DNA from 4 places in the Pseudoclavibacter sp. Marseille-Q434 genome. Region 2 is predicted to be linked to each of the others. Evidence: predicted binding sites of a transcription regulator. Region 2 holds the regulator's gene; each other region holds the start of a gene.

Region 1 (5,602 bases), on a different contig from region 2:
CGGATGATGCGGTCGACGTTGATACCGGATGCGCTCGCGAGCGACGGGTTGTCGGAGACGGCTCTGGTTGCCTTGCCGACCCTGGTGCGGGTCAGGAACAGGGCGACGAGCAGGAGGGTGACGATCGAGATGCCCATGCTCAGCAGCGAGCCTGTCGTGATGCGCACGGGGCCGAACTCGACGGCCCCGCTGAGACCCACGGAGCTCATCGGGAGGATCGCTCCGCCGAAGAACAGCTGGTAGATGTAGCGCAGCGCGAGGCCGAGGCCGATGCTCACGATCATGGCGGGCACGAGGCGCACGCCGCGCTTGCGCAGTGGCTTCCAGAGCGTCGCATCCTGAACCCAGCCGAAGGCCGCGCCGAGGAGGACGACGATGATCATCGCCACGAAGATGTTGAGCCCCATGGAGACGGAGAAGAGCCAGGCCATGAGGCCACCGAACGTGACCAGCTCGCCGTGCGAGAAGTTGTTCAGCCCGGTCGTGCCGAAGATCAGCGTGATGCCGATCGCGCCGAGCGCGATGAGCAGGCCGAAGTTGAGCCCCGCGACGAGGCGCTCGATGAGCTGCGAGCCGAAGTTGCTGCTCTGCCTCGTGTCCTCGCCGAGCGCGAAGAGGCGACCGACGTTGGTCGTCGACCACTCGTCCTCCGTGACCTCGGCCGTCGCCCCGTCTTCGTTGCGGAGGTCCACGCCGTCCGGCAGCGTCTCCGTGTCGAGCGTCACCGTGTAGTTGCCGGGGCCGGGGACGGGGACGCGCCAGCGTCCGTCCTCACCCGACTCCACCGTCTCGGTGTAGCCGTCGCCTTCGACGGTGAGCGAGACGCCCTCGACGGGTTCGCTCTCGAAGTTGAGGATGCCGCTGATCGAGTACGCCGACTCTTCCGGGGGCTCGGACTCCGCGTTTGCGGGTCCGGCCATCGAGAAGACGCCGAGGAACGCGAAGAGCGACATCGCGAGGGCCGCGAGCATTCGGTGCGTTTGGGTGAGCCGGGAACGCCCGGCGGTCGCTGAGCGCGATCCGGCTGGCGGAAGCGGACTGAGGAGAAGGGGCACGGAGTACCTCCAGTGCGAGTCGGGCTGGGCACGACGACTGAACGAGATTCTGGAACTGCTATTGCTGCAAGCGAGGATTCGCCACTCTGCGAATCTACGGATGATTTGTATCGGCAATGTTTCTTTGCCGCTACACACGATAGCGGTGCGGGCGTGCCGCTGTGCGCCGTGAGCCGCCCGAACGCGCAATTTTGTTCTACGTCACCACAAATGTGGCGGTCCGGCGCGTTCCAGTGTGCCGCCGCCGCCAAGATCGGGGATGTCTGAAGATCGCCCACGTGCTCGGCGTGTCACCGACCGGAAGGTGGTCCGTCAAGTCCTCGAGGGGCGACGGATGCGGCCGACTCGGTCCTGGCCCGATCCTCCGGTCAGGAAACCGCCCTGTCTGGGACCGCCGCGAGCTGGTGCTCGGCGCAGAGCAGCTCGTTCGCGCCGCAGTCTTCGCAGGCGACGAAGCGCTCGCGGCACGAGGTGTCGCTGCAGTTCTGCGTGCGGTGCGTGGGCGCCGCGCACTCCCGGCAGCGCCCGAGCTTCTCGGTGTTCGGCCCGAACTCGAGGTGCTCGCGCGCGTCGAAGACGGCGAGCGATCCCTTCCAGAGGCCTTCGTCGCCGAACTGCTCGGCGTAGCGGACGATGCCGCCGTCGAGCTGGTACACCTCGCTGAAGCCGCGCTTCACCATGAGCGCGGAGAGGACCTCGCAGCGCACGCCGCCCGTGCAGTAGGTGACGACGGCCTTCGACTTGAGCTCGTCGTACTTGCCAGACTCGAGCTCGGCGATGAAGTCACGGGTTGTGCCCGTCTCTGGCACGACGGCGCCCTCGAAGCGGCCGATCTGGGCCTCGATGGCGTTGCGTCCGTCGAAGAAGACGACGTCGTCACGTGACTCGACCAGTGCGTGGAGCTCATCAGGCGCGAGGTGGGTGCCGCCGCCGACCACGCCGTGCTCGTCGACCTCCAGTTCCCCGGGCGCCCCGAAGCTCACGATCTCGTCCCGCACCTTGACGCTGAGGCGCGGGAAGTCGAGGCTCTGTCCGTTCTCGTCGAGGCCGGTGCCCTCCGACCACTTGTAGTCGGCGTCCTTGAATGCCGCGTACTCGCGGGTGGTGCGAACGTACCGCTTGAGCGCGTTGAGCTCCCCGCCGAGGGTGCCGTTGATGCCGTCCTTCGAGATCAGGATGCGTCCGCGCAGCCCCAGCGACGCCGCGAGGTCTCGCTGCCAGAGGCGGATCGCCTCCGGATCGGCGAGGGGCGCGAAGGCGTAGTAGAGCACGATCTTGGGGACAGCCATGCGGTCGATTTTAGGTGAGCGGCGGGGCTCCGAGCGTCGAGGGGGCGCGGATGTCGGTGGGTCTGCGTACCCTTGCCGCATGCCAGATCGGGTCATGACGCTCTATCGGCCGGTGCTGCCGGTCGATGTCGTGCAGACCCTGTCGCCGCTCATGCGGGGCAGGCGCGACCCGACCTGCTGGATGCACCCGGTCTCGAGGGACGTGTGGCGCACGTCGCACGCGTTCGCGGGTGGGGCGACGACTGTCTTCCGGCAGGCGCGGGACGGGGTCCGCATCGTGTCGTGGGGCGAGGCCGCCGAGATCGCGGTCGACGAAGCCCCGGTCCTCCTTGGTCGCGATGACGACTGGAGCGAGCTGCGCCTCGAGGCGCTTCCCGAGCTGGCGGATGTGCGGCGTCGCAACGAGGGGCTGCGGCTTCCGAAGTCGGGGGCGGTGTTCGAGGCGCTCAGTGCCGCCATCATCGAGCAGAAGATCACGGGCCTCGAGGCGCATCGAGCGTGGGACATCCTGCACCGCGACTACGCGGGTGCCGCGCCCGGCCCGGCCGGCCTCGTGCCGCGCCACCTGCGGCTTCCGCTCACACCGGAGCAGTGGCGGCGCATCCCGAGCTGGGACTGGCATCGGGCGGGCGTCGACCACTCCCGGACGGGTACGGTCATCCGCTCCGCGACGGTCGCGTCGGCGCTGGAGCGCACGGCGAGCCTGCCAACCGGGTCTGAGGAGCCATTGCGCCGCCTCCGCTCGATCGTCGGCGTCGGCGTGTGGACGGCAAACGAGACCGTGCAGCGCTCACACGGTGACCCGGACGCGCCGAGCTTCAGCGACTACCACATCCCCAACATGGTGGGGTGGGCGCTCGCGGGCTGCGACGTCGACGACGACGGCATGCGGGAGCTGCTCGAGCCGTGGCGGGGGCATCGCGAGCGGGTCGTGCGCCTCATCAAGCTGGCTGGCAACCCGCGCCCGAAGCACGGCGCGCGCATGACCGTGCAGGACCACCGCTTCCACTGACGGGGGTCGTTCGCCCACGGCTGACGCGGTTTTCAGCAAACTTTCTGGCACTCGGCCTGGTCGAGTGCTAATTTTTCTGAGCAAGGAAGTTGACACCAGTCGACTCAAGTTCACCGCAGTCGCTCACGATCGTGAGGGTGCGTACAAGGAAGGGAAAACGACATGGCACGCGTCTTCGATCCGTTCCAGGAGATGGAACGACTTTTCCAGGGAGCACCGAACAGTCCGCGTTCGATGCCCATCGACCTCTACCGTGAGGCCGACCACTACATCCTCACCGCCGACCTGCCCGGCATCGACCCCAGCTCGATCGACGTCGACCTCGACGGCCAGCAGCTCACGATCCGCGCCGAGCGCAGCACCGTGAACGCCGAGGGTGCCAAGTGGCTCGTGCGTGAGCGCAACGGCGGCAGCTACCTGCGCCAGTTCACGCTCGGCCAGGGCCTCGACACCGAGCGCATCGCCGCGAGCTACGAGCACGGCGTGCTGACCGTGACGGTTCCCGTCAGCGAGCGCGCGAAGCCGCGCAAGATCGAGATCGAGACCGGCACGAAGGTCGAGACCATCCAGGCGTAGCCGACAGGCGACGCAGCAGAAGGGGGCAGTGCGATCTCGCACTGCCCCCTTCGCGATGTCTCAGACGGAACGCAGGCCCTTGCCTGACTCCTCGGAGTCCCGCGCGAGCTCCGCGGCCGCCGCGAACCGGGCTCGAAGCGCCGCATCAGGCGCCGGCTCCAGGTGGGCGATGGTCTCGACGGGAACCTCGAAGAGGGTCGGGGCGACGGCGCGCACGCCCTCGCTCAGAGCGGCGCCGCCGATGAGCATGACGCGCTTCGCGTCGACGCCGAGCGCGCGGTGCGCATCGAGGGCCTGTGCGAGGCTGCCGAGCATGCCCTCGACCGCGGCGCGGGCGAGGTTCTCGCGTGTGAAGGATCCACGCGTCATGCCGAGCAGGGATGCTGTCGCGTCCGGCAGGTCGGGAGTGCGTTCGCCGTCGAGGTACGGCACGAACGCGAGCCCGCCGGAGCCCACGGGGGCGGACGCGGCCAGCCGGCCGAACTCCGCGTGGTCCACGCCGAGCACGGTTGCGGTCGTGTCGATGACGCGCGCCGCGTTGAGCGTGGCGGACAGGGGAAGGAACTCGCCCGTCGCGTCGGCGAATCCCGCAAGACCGCCGTTCGGGTCGACAACCGGCCGCTCGGCGACCGAGAACACGGTGCCGGAGGTGCCGATGGAGACGACCACGTCGCCGGCGCGGGCGTTGAGACCGAGCGCGGCACCCGCGTTGTCACCGGCTCCCGCGGCGACGAGCACGCCAGCCGGGGTCTTGCCGGCGACCTCGGACGGGCCGAGCACGCGCGGGAGGATGACGTCGTGGCCGAGCGCCGCGACGAGCAGCTCGCGGTCGTAGTCGCCGGTGAACGGTGACCAGTAGCCGGTTCCGGAAGCGTCGGAGCGGTCGGTCGTGAGCTTCGTCAGGTCGGGGCCGAGGGGGCTCTCGTCGGCGGGGCCGTAGCCGAGGAGCCGCCACGTGAGCCAGTCGTGGGGGAGTGCGACGGCGGCGACACGCGCGGCGTTCTGTGGCTCGGCATCCCGAAGCCAGCGGAGCTTCGTGATGGTGAAGGAGGCGACCGGCACGAGGCCTGTGCGCTCGACGAGCGTCTCCTGCCCGAACTCCGCGATGAGGTCACGGGCGGCAGCCGCGCTGCGCGTGTCGTTCCAGAGCAGCGCGTCGCGCACGACGTGGCCATCGGCGTCGAGCGCGACCATGCCGTGCTGCTGGCCGGCGACGGACAGCGCTGCGACGTCCTCGAGCCCGCCAGCCGCTGCGGTCGCGTCCTGGACGGCGGCCCACCAGTTCTCCGGGTCCACCTCCGTGCCGGGGGCGTGCGACGCGCGACCCTGGCGGATGAGCTCGCCCGTCACGGCGTCCCGGATGACGAGCTTGCAGCTCTGCGTACTCGAGTCGAAGCCGGCGACGAGCATGGTGGTCTGCTTTCTGTAGTGCTGGGGTGGGGTGCACGACAGAGCTGGGGCGGATGCATGCGCGTCGTTGGACGTGCGTGCATCCGCCACAGCTCTGTCAGGGGGACGGGGAGTCCGTGGGGCGAGGGCGGGACTAGCCGCGGGCGCCCATGAGGTGCTCGAGTGCGAGCTGCTGCAGGCGCACGAAGCCGAAGCCCTTGCCGTTGAAGTAGGCGTTCGCGTCGAAGTCCTCGTATGCGGAGCGGTCGGCGAGGAAGTCG
Region 2 (5,602 bases):
AGCAGGAGCCGCTCCACGTGAGCGCGTACGCCCTCATCATCGAGGACGGCACGAAGCTCGCCAGGCAGATTCGCCGCGGTGAGGTGCCCGCCGTCGACGACGACCTGCAAGCGGACATGTACGAGCTCGCGGAGGAGCGCTTGGCTTCGGCCGGCTTCGAGTGGTACGAGGTCAGCAACTGGTCGCTGCGAGGCGAGCATCCGTCGCGCCACAACCTGTCCTACTGGCGCGACGCCGACTGGTGGGGCTTCGGACCGGGAGCGCACAGCCATGTCGGCGGAGTGCGCTGGTGGAACGCGAAGCACCCGAGCGCGTACGCGTCGAGGCTCGCCGACGGCATCACCCCGGCCATGGGGCGGGAGGTGCTCGACGAGGACACGAAGCGGTTCGAGCGCATCATGCTCGGGTCACGACTCCGCGAAGGGCTCGCGATCTCCGAGCTCGAGGATTCCAGTGTGGTCGCCGAGCTCATCGCCGAGTCGCTCGTCGACGGCAGGGCGGCGCTGCAGGGGAGGCTCGTGCCCACGCTGCGGGGCCGCCTCATGGCGGATGCGATCGTCAGGCGCATCGCCGTCTGAGACGTGCCCTCGTCAGCTGACGAACCGGAAGGTCACCGGGTAGCGGTACGGTCGGCCCTGATTGGCCTGCACTGCACCGAGGATCGCGTACACGACGACGGCGACCCAGAGCAGCGGGTACAGCAGTGGCACGAGCAGTGCCAACGGTCCGCCGAACAGGGACAGCAGCGAGATGACCCCGATGCCGACGTAGATGATCGCGACGGTGATGCCGAAGTTGAGGGCTTCACGGCCCTCGCTGTTGGCGAGTGGGCCGCGTCGCCTCGTCACGAGCCAGAGGATCAGTGGGCCGACAGCGGGCGCGACGATGTTGAGCAGGTGATCGAACGTCGCGACGAGGCGGTCCCCGTCCGCCGTCAGCGGCGGTTCCGAGCTCGTGGCACCGCTCGAGTGCGGCCCGGCCTGCTGCTGGCCGTACTGCGGCTGACTGTACTGGGGCTGCTGTCCGTATGGCGCCTGCTGTCCGAATGGGGGCTGCTGCCCGTATGGGGGCTGCTGCCCGTACGGGCCGGGCTGGCTGTACGGCTGGTGCTGAGCAGGATCCTCATTCCCAGACTGCGGGTTCGGTGCGTTGTGATCGGACATGGGATTCCTCTCGACGGTTTTCACCCAGGCTATTTCGGTTGCTCGGTGACGGCCTGGGCATTCTGCCCCTGCCGTCGACCGAACGCGGTAGGATTGGCAGTCTCTGACTGGGAGTGCCAGATGGGCGCCCCGTCGAGGGCCAGCGGTCGGAAGCGGAAGGGGCATCGTGGTTTCGGACAGAAGCATGCAGGTGCTCCGAGTCATCGTCACCGACTACGTGACGAGCCGAGAGCCCGTCGGCTCGAAGTCGATCGCCGACCGTCACGACTTCGGCGTCTCAGCCGCGACCATCCGCAACGACATGGCGCAGCTCGAGGACGCGGAGCTCATCGTCGCCCCGCACACGTCCTCCGGGCGCATCCCGACGGACAAGGGCTACCGGCTCTTCGTCGACCGGCTTGCCGAGTTCCGACCGCTCTCGGGTGCGCAGCGACGCGCGATCGAGACCTTCATCGAGGGCAGCGAGGACGTCGACGAGGTGCTCGGGCGTTCGGTGCGCCTGCTCGCCCAGCTGACGAACTCCGTGGCGATCGCGCAGTACCCGTCGCTCGCGAACGCGTCGATCCAGCACGTCGAGTTCGTGCTGCTCTCGAGCAGGCGGGTGCTCACCGTCCTCATCACCGACTCTGGCCGCGTCGAGCAGCGCATCGGGCATCTCGGGGCTGAGGTGAGTGTCGAGCAGCTTCACGTGCTCCGCGATCGCCTCGCGGGTCGCCTCGTCGGCCGGACCGTCGCGCACGCATCCACTGAGCTGAGGGACGTGAGCGGCATCATGGGGGAGCAGGACGCGGAGCTCTTCGCGCCCGTCGTGGCCAACCTGCTCGAGCTCGTGCTCGCGCATCGCCAAGAGCGCCTCGTCATGGCAGGGACCGCCAACCTCGCCCGAACGGAACGCGACTTCCCCTCGAGCATCCTCCCGGTGCTCGAGGCGATCGAGGAGCAGGTCGTGCTGCTGCGCCTGCTCGACGAGCTCCACTCCAGCACCGAGGCCTACTCGGTCAGCATCGGCCAGGAGAACGTCGACCTCGGCCTCGGCGAGACGGCCATCCTGACCAGCGGATATCGCAGCTCTGGCAGCGATGCGCGCCTCGGGGTGGTGGGACCGACGAGAATGGACTACCCGCGGAATATCCAGGCCGTGCGGGTCGTTGCGAGTTACCTGTCACGGGTGCTCGACGAAAGACACCTGGACGCCTGACCGACACCGACCGGCTCGCCGGCGGTTGCACCCGGTGCCTGACAACACAGGCACACATTCACAGATGCAAAGAAGGAGTCGCCACTCTTGGCAGACCACTACGACGTGCTCGGCGTGAGCCGCGAGGCGTCCCAGGACGAGATCAAGAAGGCCTACCGCAAGCTGGCCCGCCAGCTGCACCCGGACGTCAACCCGTCCGCGGACGCCGCGGAGCGCTTCAAGTCCGTCACGCACGCCTACGACACGCTCAGCGACACCGAGCGACGCAGACAGTACGACCAGGGCGGACCGGACGGGCAGTCCTTCGGTGGCTTCGGGGACATCTTCGAGACCTTCTTCGGGCAGCAGGGTTCCCGGGGTCCGCGGTCGCGGGCAGAGCGTGGTCAGGATGCGCTGGTTCGCGTCGAGCTGGACCTCGACGAGGTCATGTTCGGCACGCACCGCGACCTCGAGGTCACCACTGCGGTCGCCTGCGAGAACTGCCAGGGAACGTGCTGCGCTCCGGGCACCTCGCCGACGACGTGCTCGGCATGCGGGGGAGCCGGTTCGGTCCAGCGCCAGGTGCGCTCCATCCTGGGCATGGTCGTCACGAACCAGCCGTGCGCGCAGTGCCGCGGCTACGGAACCGTCATCGAGCACCCGTGCGAGACGTGCCATGGCCAGGGACGCGTGCGCGCCAACGTGAGCATTCCCGTCGACATCCCCTCCGGCGTCGACTCCGGCTTGCGCATCCACCTTCCCGGCCGAGGCGAAGCCGGCCCGGCTGGCGGAGCGAACGGCGACCTCTACCTGGAGATCCGGGTCCGACCGCACGAGGTCTTCTCTCGTGACGGCGACGACCTGCAGTGCGTCATCGAGGTGTCGATGGCTGACGCGATCCTCGGCACCTCGACCACGGTCGGCGCCCTTGACGGCGATGTCGACCTGCAGATCCCGGCCGGCGTTCAGTCGGGCGAGGTCCTCACCGTTCGCGGTCGTGGGATCACGCGTCTGCGCTCGACGCACCGAGGCGACCTCGACATCGCGGTGCAGGTCGTGACGCCCGCGAAGCTCGACGGGAAGTCGCGCAAGCTGATCGAGGAGTTCGCGACCCGTCATCGTCACGAGGCACCGCGCCTCGCGCGCGAGAAGCAGGGGATGTTCTCGAAGCTCCGCGACCGATTCGGCCGCTGACATGGCCTGGCTCTACCTCGTTGAGGACCTCGACGAGGCGCTTCGTGCGGGCGACGTCACGCAGGTCCGCGGGGCGGAGGCCAAGCACATGGGCGTCGCGCGCATGCGCGTGGGCGAGCACCTGCAGCTCGGCAACGGGCGCGGCTTCGTCGTCGACGGCGAGCTCGCCGCACTCGAACGCGACCTGGCGGTCGTGAACGTCCTCCGGGCCAGCCGGGTTCCAGAGCCCGAGCCCCGAGTCGTCGTCGTGCAGGCGCTGGCGAAAGCCGGACGGGACGATCTCGCGGTTCAGGTGGCCACAGAGCTCGGCGCCGCGGCCTTCGTCCCCTGGCAGGCGAAGCGCAGCGTGAGTCGCTGGGACCAGAAGGCGGAGAAGGGCCGAGAGCGCTGGGCCGCCGTCGCCAGGGAGGCCAGCAAGCAGAGCCTGTCGCCGTGGGTTCCCGACGTCGCTGCTCTGCACTCGACGGCACAGGTCGCTGGGCTCGCCGCGGAAGGTCCGCTGCTGGTGCTCGACCCTCTCGGCGACATCTCGCTGAGAGACGCGCTCGAGGAGCGTCCAACCGCGGGTCTGGGGCGGCTGACGCTCGTCGTCGGCCCTGAAGGCGGGATCGACAGCAGCGAGTTCGAGACGTTCGAGGCTGCCGGCGGTCGCCGCGTGCATCTCGGCGCCTCCGTCCTGCGGACCTCGAGTGCGGCTCCAGCCGCCATCGCCGCGATCCTCGCCCTGAGCGGCTCGTGGGACTCGCGGCTCCGCTCGGGCGCCGAGTCGTAGGCTGGCTGCATGTCGAGTTCAGAGCCGTCCATCTTCACGCGCATCATCAACCGCGAGATCCCAGCCGACATCGTCTTCGAGTCGGAGCGGGTCATCGCGTTCAAGGACATCAGCCCGAAGGCACCCGTGCACCTCCTGGTCGTCCCGAAGACTCAGGAGTACGCGAACGTCTCCCAGCTGGCAGCCGGAGACCCCGAGCTGCTCGCCGAGGTCGTCGCCGTCGCCCAGGGGCTCGCCGACCAGCACACGGACAGCGAGTTCCGCCTCGTCTTCAACTCGGGAGCGGCCGCGGGCCAGACCGTCTTCCACGTACACGCCCACGTCCTCGGCGGAGGACTCTCGGAAGGATCCCTTGCCTAGTCAAGACAGTTCATCGACCCGCGGCGCCGAGCAATCGGGCGTCGAGGACGACTTCGTCGAGCAGACCACGACGGTGGAGGGGGTCGCCATGGTGCGTCTCCTCGGACCGGGGGACCGGCTGCTCAAGTCAGTGGAGCGCGAGCATCCACGCGTGCGGGTGCTCGCCCGCGGCAACGAGATCACCTTCAGTGGGCAGCGCGGCGACGTCGCGGCCGCTGAGGCGCTCCTGCGCGAGATCACCGAGATGGCCAGGAGCGGCGTCGACCTCGAGCCCGCCCAGGTCGAGCGCTCGCAGCGTCTCATCGATCGCGGCGAGGAGACCCCGACCGACGTCCTCGGACAGGCGATCGTCCAGTCCCGCGGCAAGATCATCCGCCCGAAGACGCTCGGCCAGAAGCAGTATGTGGATGCGATCGACGACAACACGATCGTCTTCGGCATCGGACCGGCGGGAACCGGCAAGACCTACCTGGCGATGGCGAAGGCTGTCCAGGCCCTGCAGCGCAAGGAGGTCACCCGGATCATCCTGACTCGCCCTGCCGTCGAGGCTGGCGAGCGGCTCGGATACCTGCCCGGCACGCTCAACGACAAGATCGACCCGTACCTGCGCCCGCTCTTCGACGCGCTCAACGAGATGCTCGACCCTGAAGTGGTCGTCAAGCTCATGGCGAGCGGCACGATCGAGGTCGCTCCCCTCGCGTACATGCGCGGACGCACACTCAACGACGCGTTCGTCGTGCTCGACGAGGCGCAGAACACGACGCCAGAGCAGATGAAGATGTTCCTCACGAGGCTCGGGTTCGGCTCGAAGATGGTCGTCACGGGCGACATCACACAGCTCGACCTGCCGATGGGGGCCTCCGGCCTGAAGCTCGTCACGCACGTGCTCGGCGGTATCGACGAGGTGCACTTCTCGCACCTGACGAGCGACGACGT
Region 3 (5,602 bases), 410 kb from region 2:
CCCAGCCGTCTTCGAGTCCGGCGACCTTCTCGGCCACGACGCCGGGCTCGAGACCAGCGTTCGTTGCGATCTGCTTGAGCGGTGCGAGGATGCCGACCTTGACGATGTTCACGCCGGTCGCCTCGTCGCCCTGGAGGTCGAGCGAGCCGAGCACGCGAGCGCCAGCCTGGATGAGCGCAACGCCACCACCGGCGACGATGCCCTCTTCGACGGCAGCCTTCGCGTTGCGGACGGCGTCCTCGATGCGGTGCTTGCGCTCCTTGAGCTCGACCTCGGTCGCGGCTCCGGCCTTGATGACGGCGACGCCACCGGCGAGCTTCGCGAGGCGCTCCTGGAGCTTCTCGCGGTCGTAGTCGCTGTCGCTGTTCTCGATCTCGGCGCGGATCTGCGCAACGCGGCCGGCGATCTGCTCGGGCGAGCCAGCGCCCTCGACGATCGTGGTCTCGTCCTTGGTGACGACGACCTTGCGGGCGGTTCCGAGGAGGTCGAGCGTCGTGTTCTCGAGCTTGAGGCCGACCTCTTCGCTGATGACCTGACCACCGGTGAGGATGGCGATGTCCTGCAGCTGAGCCTTGCGGCGGTCTCCGAAGCCGGGAGCCTTGACGGCGACCGACTTGAAGATGCCGCGGACCTTGTTGACGATGAGCGTCGCGAGAGCTTCGCCCTCGACGTCCTCGGCGATGATGAGGAGCTGCTTGCCGGCCTGGATGACCTTGTCGACGACAGGCAGGAGGTCCTTGATGTTGGAGATCTTGCCGTTGACGATCAGGATGTACGCGTCTTCGAAGACGGCTTCCTGGCGCTCGGGGTCGGTGACGAAGTACTGCGAGAGGTAGCCCTTGTCGAAGCGCATGCCCTCGGTGAGCTCGAGCGTCGTGCCGAAGGTGTTCGACTCCTCGACGGTGACGACGCCTTCCTTGCCGACCTTGTCGATGGCCTCGGCGATGATCTCGCCGATCTGAGCGTCTGCGGCCGAGATGGACGCGGTGGCAGCGATCTGCTCCTTGGTCTCGACCTCCTTGGCGGAGGAGAGGAGCTCGGCGACGACAGCCTCGACGGCCTTCTCGATGCCGCGCTTGAGCGAGATCGGGTCGGCGCCAGCTGCGACGTTGCGGAGGCCCTCGCGGACGAGTGCCTGAGCGAGGACGGTAGCCGTGGTCGTTCCGTCACCGGCGACGTCGTCGGTCTTCTTCGCGACCTCCTTGACGAGCTCGGCGCCGATCTTCTCGAACGGGTCCTCGAGCTCGATCTCCTTGGCGATGGAGACGCCGTCGTTCGTGATCGTGGGCGCGCCCCACTTCTTCTCGAGCACGACATTGCGGCCACGTGGGCCGAGCGTGACCTTGACCGCGTCGGCGAGCGTGTTCAGTCCACGCTCAAGCCCGCGACGGGCCTCTTCGTCAAAAGCGATGATCTTCGACATATGTGTACTGCGTCCTTTCCGGACGTGGTTCGTGAGGTTCGTGGTTGGCACTCGAACGAGGCGAGTGCAAATCCATATTGGCACTCGACCCTGTCGAGTGCAAGCCACCCCACGCCTTCTCGCTGCGGGCGAACGAGCCGGGCCTGAAGAGACGCCGATGTCCGCCTGAACACGGAACGGCGCCGACCCATGAGGGCCGACGCCGTTCCCAGCCTGCGGTCAGAGCGCGCGCACGGACTCCGCCTGCGGGCCCTTGTCGCCCGCACCGATCTCGAACTCGACCTTCTGGCCCTCTTCGAGGACTCGGTAGCCCTGCATCTCGATGGCCTTGTAGTGCACGAACACATCCTGTGCAGCAGCGCCGTCGAGCGCATCCACAGTGATGAAGCCGTAGCCCTTGTCAGCGTTGAACCACTTCACGGTTCCATTCGCCATGTTTGTCTCCATTGCTCAGTAGTACTCGCAGGCGCCAACCCGCGGAGCCCTGCATGCGTGCGAGGGGGACGAACGATGGTGCCCAGGACTCGAGCAAGATACTAGGTGGCGACCTGTTGAGCGAGGAAGCCCAAAACCGGGATCACGTCACCTGGCGACGTTTTGTCTCCAGATGTTCACACGCACGGAACACACGAGCCGCATTCCCCGGAGAATCCTCGGATCATCCTCCGTGTCGAGCCACCGTGGACGCGCGAATGGCTACCCGGCGAGGTCGAGGCCGACGATGACCACGATCGTGCCTGCTGCGGCGACGTTCGGGTCGAGGACGGCGGTTCCCCCACCGAGCGACTGGACGAGGGCGAGCGCCGCAGCCTCCTGGGAGGCGTCGTTGTAGGAGACGGTCGTCGTCTCGTAGTCGGACGTCGGAGCGTCCGCCGTCTCGGTGACGTTCCAGCCCGCGGCTGCGAGCTCCGTGGTGGTGCCGCCAGCGACGCCCGCCAGCTCGGTTCCGTTGAGAACGCGCACTGAGACGTTCGGGTCGAGCTGCGGCACGACCTCGGCCGGAGCCTCCTCGACCGGCGCCTCCGCCGTCGGAGTCTCACTCGTCTCTGTCTCCGCGGTCGGGCTGAAGGAGACGGCGCCGTTGATGACCTGCATCGCGACGGCGGCAACGGCGACGATCACGACGACGGCGAGCAGACCCCAGAGCCACGAGGCGAGCTTGGCGAGGCGCGTGCGGGGCGCGCGATGCGCTCCGCGGCGGTCAAGCCCTGGTGGGATGTCGTCGAAGCGATCCTTGGGGTAATTCACGTGTCTACCGAATCCGTCCTGAGGTGGGAGAGGCGCTGGACATTCGCTGCTCGCGCCGCAACTGGCGCTCGTCCGCTCGCCGCTCGCGCGCACGCCGCAGGCGGCCGACGAGCATCGGCTGATGGACAAGCGCAGCTGGTGTCTCGATGAGCGTAGCGAGATTTCGGTAGTACTGCGTCGTCGACCAGCCGAAGCGATCCCTGATCGCTGCCGCCTTCGCCGCATTCTGCCTCGGATTCCCGTCTTCGAAATCCAGCAGCGCGCGCTCGAGGTCGCTGAGCTCCACGTCCCGTGCCATGCACGAAGTGTACGAGCAGGGTTCACCGACTGGACTCACGCAACGCGCGTATGCTCGATCCTCCCCGGCCGCTCCCAGCGGTCTCGTCGATTTTCCAGGAGGCACGGTGTCCTACGCCGTCAACAAGCCCGATTCCGAGTGGCGCGCGGAGCTCACGCCGCAGGAGTACCACGTGCTGCGCGAGGCAGGCACGGAGCGGGCCTACACGGGAGAGCTCCTCGAGGAGGGTCGCGCAGGCCTCTACACCTGCCGCGCCTGCGGCTCAGAGCTGTTCAAGGCCGGAACGAAGTTCGACTCCGGATGCGGCTGGCCGAGCTTCTACGAGTCCGTGCGGCCGGACGCGGTCGAGCTGCTCGAGGACCGCTCGCTCGGAATGGTGCGCACCGAGGTGCGCTGCGCCAACTGCGGCTCCCACCTCGGTCACGTCTTCCCTGACGGCTTCGGCACGCCAACGGGCGACCGCTACTGCATGAACTCGCTGTCGCTCTCCTTCACACCCGAGGAAGAGACCTCCGCCGAGTAAGCGCACGGGCATCCATCAACAGCCATGCGGTGCGCGGGGACGTGCACCGCATGACTATGATGGTGCCGCTGCGATTGCAGCAGGCCGACTTAGCTCAGCTGGTAGAGCACCGCTCTTGTAAAGCGGATGTCGCGAGTTCGAACCTCGCAGTCGGCTCCACGATGCGTCTTCCGGCGCACAGCCCTGACACGTCGACACCTCGTGAAAGCGGCCCGAACTATACTCGGCTGGATGCACGAGCACACGACCGCGCAGCGCACCAAGCTCCCGCAGCAGCGCACGGCCGCCAACCGCGGAGTTCTCGGGCTGACGATCGGGGCGGGCCTCGTGCTCACGCTCATCGCGATCCGCACGCTCACGGCGTCGCTCGACGACCAGCCGGCACTCGGGCCGATCACCGACTTCGTCACGCTCTCGCTGAGCGTCGTCATCGAGTCGATGCCGTTCATCATCCTCGGCATCCTGCTCTCGATCGTCGTGCAGCACTGGCTTCCGCCGGGCTTCCTCATGCGCATCCTGCCGCACACGCCGTGGCTTCGGCGTGCCGTCATCTCACTGTTCGGCATCGCGCTGCCCGTCTGCGAGTGCGGCAACGTTCCGCTCGCACGCGGCCTCGTGCTGCGCGGCTTCACGCCCGCCGAGTCGATCACGTTCCTGCTGGCGGCCCCCATCCTGAACCCCATCACGATCGTCACGACGTACCAGGCGTTCGGCTGGGACCACGGCATCCTCGCCGCCCGCATCATCGGGGGCTTCGTCATCGCGAACGTCATCGGGTTCCTCTTCAGCCGCCACCCGAAGCCACAGGACCTGCTCACACCGAGTTTCGCCGCGACGTGCGAGCTGGAGGCGAAACACGGCCACGAGACGGGCTCGAGCGTGCGCGAGCGGTTCCGCGCGAGCGCGTCGATGTTCGGTGCGGAGACCTCGACGATGCTGCCCGCGCTCTTCGTCGGATCGGCCATCGCCGGGGCCATCCAAGTCGGCGTCTCGCGCGACCTGCTCACCACCCTCGGAGAGCATCCGGTGCTCTCCGTGCTCGTGCTCATGACCCTCGGCTTCGTCATCTCGATCTGCGCGAACGTCGACGCGTTCTTCGCGCTCTCGTTCGTCGGCACCTTCATGCCTGGCGGCATCGTCGCCTTCCTCGTGATGGGCCCCATGATCGACGTCAAGATGCTCGCCCTCATGCGCACGACCTACACGAGCGCGGTCCTCGCCCGCATCACCCTCATCGTCGCGCTGTCGGCCTTCACCCTCGGACTCGGAGTGAACCTCATTGCTTGAACGACTGCTCTCCAGGTGGCGCGGAGTCGCCCTCACCCTCATCACCGTCGTCGCGACGGTATGGCTCTCGATGACCGGCGGCCTCTCGCTATACATCCACCCGCGCTACTTCGTCTTCACCTCGATCATGGCGGTCATCGGCGGGATCCTGGCGATCGCCGCGATCGCGGCCACGCCCTCCCGTGACGAGCACGACCACGACCACTCGCATGAGTCGGATGCGCTCGGCACGTCGAGCGCCCGGCGCAACAATCGACGTCCGCGCCTCGGCGCCCGCCAGCGGATCGCTGTCATCGCCTCGACGACGGTCACGCTGGTCGTCGTCGTGACGGCGTTCGTCGCGCTCATCATCGCGCCGCCCGTGACCCTGAGCTCGGCGGCCGTCGAGAACCGCTCGCTGAACGCCAACGCGCAGACCGTGGACTCTCCGATCGACGAAGGCGAGACGCTGCGCGGCCGCGACACCAGCAGCTTCACGGTCAAGGACTGGGCGGCAATGCTCCGGCAGGGCGACGGCGAGCAGCAGGTCCTGGGCGAGCGCGCCAAGCTCGTCGGCTTCGTGACCGTCGATCCGGACGCGCCGGATGCGTTCATCCTCGCCCGCTTCGTCGTGAACTGCTGCGCGATCGACGCCGCGCCTGTCGGCGTCGCCGTGCACCAGCCCGGCTGGCAGGCGAACTACCCGGTCGACACCTGGGTCGAGGTGGACGGCGCGTTCGTCACGAACCCGAGCGCGTCCAGCGCGGAACGGGTGGCGCTCATGCCCACGACCGTCACCGCCATCGACCAGCCGAGCGACCCATATGTCTACTGATCTCAGCTC
Region 4 (5,602 bases), 600 kb from region 2:
TGACGGGCACGTCGAGCTCGTAGATGAACTGCTTGAGGTTCAGGGGCTCCTGGTTGTGCGAGACGTGCTCGGCAGACACGGTCGTACCGCGGATGACGAAGAGGTCGGTGCCTGCCTCGAGCACATCGTTCATGAACTGCTGCGTGCGCTGCGGGGAGAGCGCACCTGCCGCGGGCACACCGGCCTCGCGAATCTGCTGCAGGCGCTCCTTGATGAGCGTGCCCTTGACGGGCTCGCGGTAGATCTCCTGGAGCTTGGCGGTCGCCTGCTTGGCAGGCAGATCCGCGATCTGCGCGAGCAGCGGGGCCGGGTCGTCGTAGCGAGTCCACAGGCCCTCGAGGTCGAGCACGCCGAGGCCGCCGAGCTTGCCGAAGCCGATCGCCGTCTCGGGCGACATGACCGAGTCCATGGGAGCTGCGATGAGCGGGATGTCGAACGTGAACGCGTCGATCTTCCACGTGATGGAGACATCCTCCGGGTCACGGGTTCGCCGCGATGGCACGATCGCCACATCGTCGAAGGAGTACACGCGGCGGGCTCGCTTTGCGCGGCCGATCTCGATCTCAGTCACCTGCCTAGCCTAGCCCTCCCCCGTGCCCGCTGCTGCGGCGCGGCGGCGGGGAGACCCCGACGCGCCACGCCGCTGCGACAGCTAGCGACGGTAGTTCGGCGCTTCCGACACCATCTGCACGTCGTGCGGGTGCGACTCCTTCAGCCCCGCAGGCGTGATGCGCACGAAGCGCCCCTTCGCCTTGAGCTCGGCCACCGTGCGAGCGCCGACGTAGAACATCGACTGGCGTAGGCCACCCGTGAGCTGGAACACCGACTGGCGGATGGAGCCGCGGTACGCGACCTTGCCCTCGATGCCCTCCGCGATGAGCTCGTCGTCGCTCGGGACGTCCGCCTGGAAGTAGCGGTCCTTGGAGTACGACGTGCGCTCGCCGCGCGACTGCAGGGCGCCGAGCGAGCCCATGCCGCGGTAGCTCTTGAACTGCTTGCCGTTGACGAAGATGAGATCACCGGGCGACTCGTCCGTGCCAGCGAGCAGCGAACCCACCATGACGGCCGACGCGCCAGCGACGAGCGCCTTCGCGATCTCACCGGAGTACTGCAGTCCGCCGTCCGCGATGACCGGCACGCCCGCGGGAGTCGCGGCGAGCGACGCCTCGTAGACGGCCGTGATCTGCGGCACGCCGACGCCGGCGACGATGCGCGTGGTGCAGATGGAGCCGGGACCGACACCGACCTTGACCGCGTCAGCACCCGCATCCACGAGTGCCTGCGCGCCCTCGCGCGTCGCGACGTTGCCGCCCACGACCTGCACGTGCCCGATGACCGGGTCGCTCTTGAGGCGCCGGATCATGTCGAGCACGCCCGCGGACTGGCCGTTGGCCGTGTCGACGACGAGCACGTCGACCCCGGCCGCCACGAGGCGCTCGGCGCGCTCCCAGCCGTCGCCGAAGAAGCCGATCGCGGCTCCGACGCGCAGTCGCCCGGCGTCGTCCTTCGTGGCGTTCGGGTACTTGTCGCTCTTGTCGAAGTCCTTCACCGTGATGAGCCCGGCGAGCTTGCCCTCGTCGTCGATGAGCGGGAGCTTCTCGATGCGGTGCTTGCCGAGGAGCTTGTAGGCGTCGTCGCCCGAGATGCCGACGGGCGCCGTCACGAGCCCCTCACCGGTCATGACCTCGTGCACGCGCGTCGAACGTTTCTCGGACTCCGGGACGAAGCGCATGTCGCGGTTCGAGATGATGCCGACGAGCTTGCCGGTGACCTCGTCGACCACGGGGAGGCCGGAGACGCGGTACTGCCCGCAGATCTCGTCGACCTCCGCGACGGTCGCGTTCGGCGTCGTCGTGACCGGGTTCGTGACCATCCCGGACTCGGACCGCTTGACTCGATCGACCATCTCGACCTGGTCGTCGATCGACAGGTTGCGGTGCAGGATGCCCATGCCGCCCTGGCGCGCCATGGCGATCGCCATGCGAGCCTCCGTGACCGTGTCCATCGCCGCCGACACGAGCGGGACGCGCAAGGTGATGCCGCGCGTCAGCTGCGTCGTCGTGTCGACCTCAGACGGGATGACGTCGGTGTGCCCCGGGAGCAGCAGCACATCGTCGTAGGTCAATCCGGTGAAGCCAAAGGGGTCCGACTCGGTCATTACGCTCCAGGAGGTATCTGGGATGCGCCGCTCGGCGGCATCCGCGTGTGTGGGGAAACAGCTCAGTGGTGGTGGAACAGCGCGAACCGCGGACGCATTCCCGGGACGTCCCACTCCGCGGCCCTCGGGCCTCAGCCCCGTGTCGGCGGACCGAGCTGGTCAGCCACCGAGGGAATCCTGGCGCCAAGTCTAGCCGTCCGGACGAGGTCGATCGTGAAGAGGATGAGCGCGACCCAGACGATCGCGAACCCGATCCACCGCTCCAGCGGCATGGGCTCCGAGAAGACCGCGACGGCGAGCACGAACTGCAGGATCGGCGCGATGTACTGCATCAGTCCGAGCTCGATGAGGCGAAGACGTCTGGCCGCCGCGGCGAAGAGGAGCAGCGGCACGCTCGTCACCACGCCGGCGAAGAGGAGGACGCCCGTGTTCACCGCCGACACCGTCCCGAACGTGATCCCTCCGCCGAACAGGATCGTCCAGACGAGGCAGATCGCTCCGATGGGGAGGATCAGGGTCGTCTCGACGGCGAGCCCGCTCAGCGCGTCCGCCTGCACACCGACCCGCTTCTTCACGAGCCCGTACAGTCCAAACGTCATGGCGACGCCGAGGCCGAGCCAGGGGATGCGGCCGTAGCCGAGCGAGATGACGAGGACGGCGACGAGCGAGAGGCCCACCGCAACCCACTGCAGCGGGCGCAGCCTCTCGCGGAGGAAGACGAGACCGAGCGCAACTGACACGATCGGGTTCAGGAAGTAGCCGAGCGCGGCATCCAGCGTGTGCCCGGTTGCGACGGCCTGCACGTAGAAGAGCCAGTTCGCGGAGACCAGGACCCCGGCCACGCCGAGGCCGAGCACGACCCGCTTCTTCGAGATGAGTTCCCGGAACGGACGCCATGCACGCATGACGAGCACGCCGAGCAGGCAGAACACGACACTCAGGATGATGCGCCACGCGATGAGCTCGACAGGTGTCGTCGGAGCGGTCGCCACGACGTAGAGGGGCATGAACCCCCAGAGCGCGTACGCGCTGAACGCCAGCCAGAGGCCGGACCGAGGAGATTCCGTCACCTCGCGATCGTACGCCCGAGCCGGCCTCCGGATGCACGAATGGCGCCCACCCGGAGGTGGACGCCATTGCGAGCCAGTCAGTCCCGAAGGACCTGGCAGTCTCAGTGGAGCTGGAGACTAGACGATCTTCGCGAGGATGTCGCGAGCCGAGAGCACGAGCAGCTCTTCGCCGCCGTACTTGACCTCGGTTCCGCCGTACTTGGAGTAGATGACCTTGTCGCCGACCACGAGGTCGAGCGGCACGCGGTTGCCGTTGTCGTCGATGCGGCCGGGGCCGACTGCGACGACTTCGCCCTCCTGGGGCTTCTCCTTGGCGGTGTCCGGAATCACAAGACCCGAAGCCGTGGTCTGCTCGGCCTCGACCTGCTTGATGACGATGCGATCCTCGAGCGGCTGAATGTTCACCGACACGGTTGACCTCTTTCTCAGCGATAGGAAGTTCAGAATTAGCACCCTCCCCATGAGAGTGCTAACTCCGAGTGTAGGGGCGATCCGGCGAGGGTTGCAACGCGGCGCCGTCTTCGGGCGTACGCCGGTAGCGTAGTGAACGTGCAGCGCGACGAACTCCTGGCCCTCCTCACGCCCGAGGCGATGACGCTGCTCGACGACGCCCCGGCCGTCGCGTCGTCCGCAGACGCGCTCGCGCTCGTGACCAGGCTCCGCGCCGCCGGCGGATCGCCCGCGACCGTCGCCGCCGTGGTGACGCAGGCGAAGCTGCGGCGTCGCGCGCTCGCCAAGTTCGGGCCCTTCGCCGAGCGAATGCTCTTCACCGACGCCGGGTTGCAGCAGGCGACCAGGCTGCAGGTCGCGGCCCACCACGCAGACCGGTTCCGTCAAGCGGGCGCGGTCAGCGTCGCCGACCTGGGCTGCGGCATCGGCGCCGACTCGATGGCGTTCGCCTCGCTCGGGCTCGAGGTGACCGCCTACGACCTCGACGAGGTCACGGCGGCGATCGCGGCGCACAACCTCGCACCGTTCCCCAACGCCGAGGTCAAGCACGGCAGGGCGGAGGAGGTCGACCTCGGCCGCTTCGACGCGCTCTGGTTCGACCCGGCTCGGCGAACGACCAGCGGCGGAAGCACCGCGCGGCACTTCGACCCCTCTGATTGGAGCCCGGCGCTCGACTTCGTGTTCGCGGCTGGCCGCGAGCGCCCTACAGGCGTCAAGCTCGGTCCTGGCATCGACCACTCGTACCTGCCGGCGGATGCCGAGACCCAGTGGGTGTCGTCTGGCGGCGACCTCGTCGAGGCGACGGTGTGGATGCACGACGCGGCGCGCGCGGGCATCCGCCGGTCGGCGATGGTCATCGGCAAGCGGGGGGCGACCGAGCTCACCAGCAGCGAGGACGTGCACGATGCCGAGGTCGGCGAGCTCGGGGCCGTGCTCTACGAACCCGACCCGGCGATCATCCGTGCCCGCCTCATCGGCGACCTCGCGCGGTCGCTCGAGGCCACCATGATCTCCGAGAGCATCGCGTGGATGACGGCGGACACCTTCGCGCCCTCCCCGTTCGCGAGCGCCTTCTCGGTCCGCGAGGTGCTCCCCCTGCATGTGTCATCGCTGAAGAGCGAACTGCGGAAGCGCGATATCGGCGTGCTCGAGATCAAGAAGCGCGGCGTCGACATCGACCCCGCGGAGTTCCGGCGCAGGCTGGCGCTCAAGGGAGCCAGCTCCGCCGTGCTGATCCTCACCAGGATCGGCGACAAGCGAGTCGCGATCCTCGCCGATCGCCTGAGCTGACGGACAGGACCTCAGACGGTCAGGACGACGATGAGCGTCGCGAGGGCGACCAGCACGGCCAGTCCACCGGTGATGAGGCCCACGATCCCGAGCGTGCGCCCGAGGCCCTTGGGCGCACGGAGCCCGGCGATACCGAGCCCGACGGCTCCGAGGCCGAAGACGAGCGAGACGATGTAGGCCCACCCCGGGAGCAGGAGGAGAAGAAGCGAGAGCGCGCCGAGTGCGACCGCGATGATGCCGAGCACGGGCGCTGGCGCCTTCGGCTGCTGCCCGTAGCCCTGTCCACCGAACTGCTGACCGGGCTGCTGGCCGTACTGCGCCTGCTGAGCGGAACCGAACTGTCCCTGCTGCGGCGCGCCGTACTGCGGCTGGCCGTACTGCCCCTGTTGCGCCGGAGCACCGAACTGCGGCTGCCCGTACTGGTCGTGCTGGGGTGCGCCGTAGGCCTGCTGCGCTGGAGCCTGCTGGGCAGACGGCGCCTGCTGCTCGTAGCCCGGGTACCCGGGCTGCTGCTGACCGTAGCCGCCGTCGCCTTGGCCATAGCCTGGCTGCTGACCGTAGCCGCCAGGCTGCTGGCCGAACTGCTGCCCTCCCGGCTGGGCCTGCCCATACTGCTGGGACTGGTCGTATGGTT

What was found. The regulator HrcA, encoded in region 2, represses chaperone genes, less so after heat shock. The targets are predictions, from matches to a motif close to TTNGCACTCGNNNNNNNCGAGTGCNAA.
Region 1: the regulator HrcA is predicted to act here: its motif matches at 3,401-3,427, upstream of ACQFZP_RS09980 (Hsp20/alpha crystallin family protein).
Region 3: the regulator HrcA is predicted to act here: its motif matches at 1,468-1,494, upstream of groL (chaperonin GroEL).
Region 4: the regulator HrcA is predicted to act here: its motif matches at 3,675-3,701, upstream of groES (co-chaperone GroES).

What each region holds. Positions count from the first base shown of each region.
Region 1 covers NZ_JBNPQH010000002.1:649,661-655,262, reverse strand. Annotated here, with positions in the region: gene ACQFZP_RS09995 (branched-chain amino acid ABC transporter permease) at 1-971, opposite strand, end outside; gene ACQFZP_RS09990 (rhodanese-related sulfurtransferase) at 1,424-2,344, opposite strand; gene ACQFZP_RS09985 (DNA-3-methyladenine glycosylase family protein) at 2,424-3,356, shown strand; gene ACQFZP_RS09980 (Hsp20/alpha crystallin family protein) at 3,519-3,932, shown strand; gene ACQFZP_RS09975 (FGGY family carbohydrate kinase) at 3,993-5,342, opposite strand; gene xylA (xylose isomerase) at 5,476-5,602, opposite strand, start outside.
Region 2 covers NZ_JBNPQH010000001.1:658,003-663,604, forward strand. Annotated here, with positions in the region: gene hemW (radical SAM family heme chaperone HemW) at 1-578, shown strand, start outside; gene ACQFZP_RS03140 (DUF4870 domain-containing protein) at 591-1,163, opposite strand; gene hrcA (heat-inducible transcriptional repressor HrcA) at 1,330-2,361, shown strand; gene dnaJ (molecular chaperone DnaJ) at 2,449-3,534, shown strand; gene ACQFZP_RS03155 (16S rRNA (uracil(1498)-N(3))-methyltransferase) at 3,536-4,306, shown strand; gene ACQFZP_RS03160 (histidine triad nucleotide-binding protein) at 4,316-4,666, shown strand; gene ACQFZP_RS03165 (PhoH family protein) at 4,755-5,602, shown strand, end outside.
Region 3 covers NZ_JBNPQH010000001.1:249,643-255,244, reverse strand. Annotated here, with positions in the region: gene groL (chaperonin GroEL) at 1-1,423, opposite strand, end outside; gene ACQFZP_RS01265 (cold-shock protein) at 1,643-1,858, opposite strand; gene ACQFZP_RS01260 (LytR C-terminal domain-containing protein) at 2,120-2,671, opposite strand; gene ACQFZP_RS01255 (DUF3263 domain-containing protein) at 2,676-2,969, opposite strand; gene msrB (peptide-methionine (R)-S-oxide reductase MsrB) at 3,076-3,492, shown strand; tRNA gene ACQFZP_RS01245 (tRNA-Thr) at 3,576-3,651, shown strand; gene ACQFZP_RS01240 (permease) at 3,724-4,779, shown strand; gene ACQFZP_RS01235 (TIGR03943 family putative permease subunit) at 4,772-5,593, shown strand; gene ACQFZP_RS01230 (hypothetical protein) at 5,583-5,602, shown strand, end outside.
Region 4 covers NZ_JBNPQH010000001.1:58,895-64,496, reverse strand. Annotated here, with positions in the region: gene ACQFZP_RS00355 (GuaB3 family IMP dehydrogenase-related protein) at 1-571, opposite strand, end outside; gene guaB (IMP dehydrogenase) at 653-2,158, opposite strand; gene rarD (EamA family transporter RarD) at 2,290-3,228, opposite strand; gene groES (co-chaperone GroES) at 3,346-3,639, opposite strand; gene ACQFZP_RS00335 (class I SAM-dependent methyltransferase) at 3,778-4,968, shown strand; gene ACQFZP_RS00330 (hypothetical protein) at 4,980-5,602, opposite strand, start outside.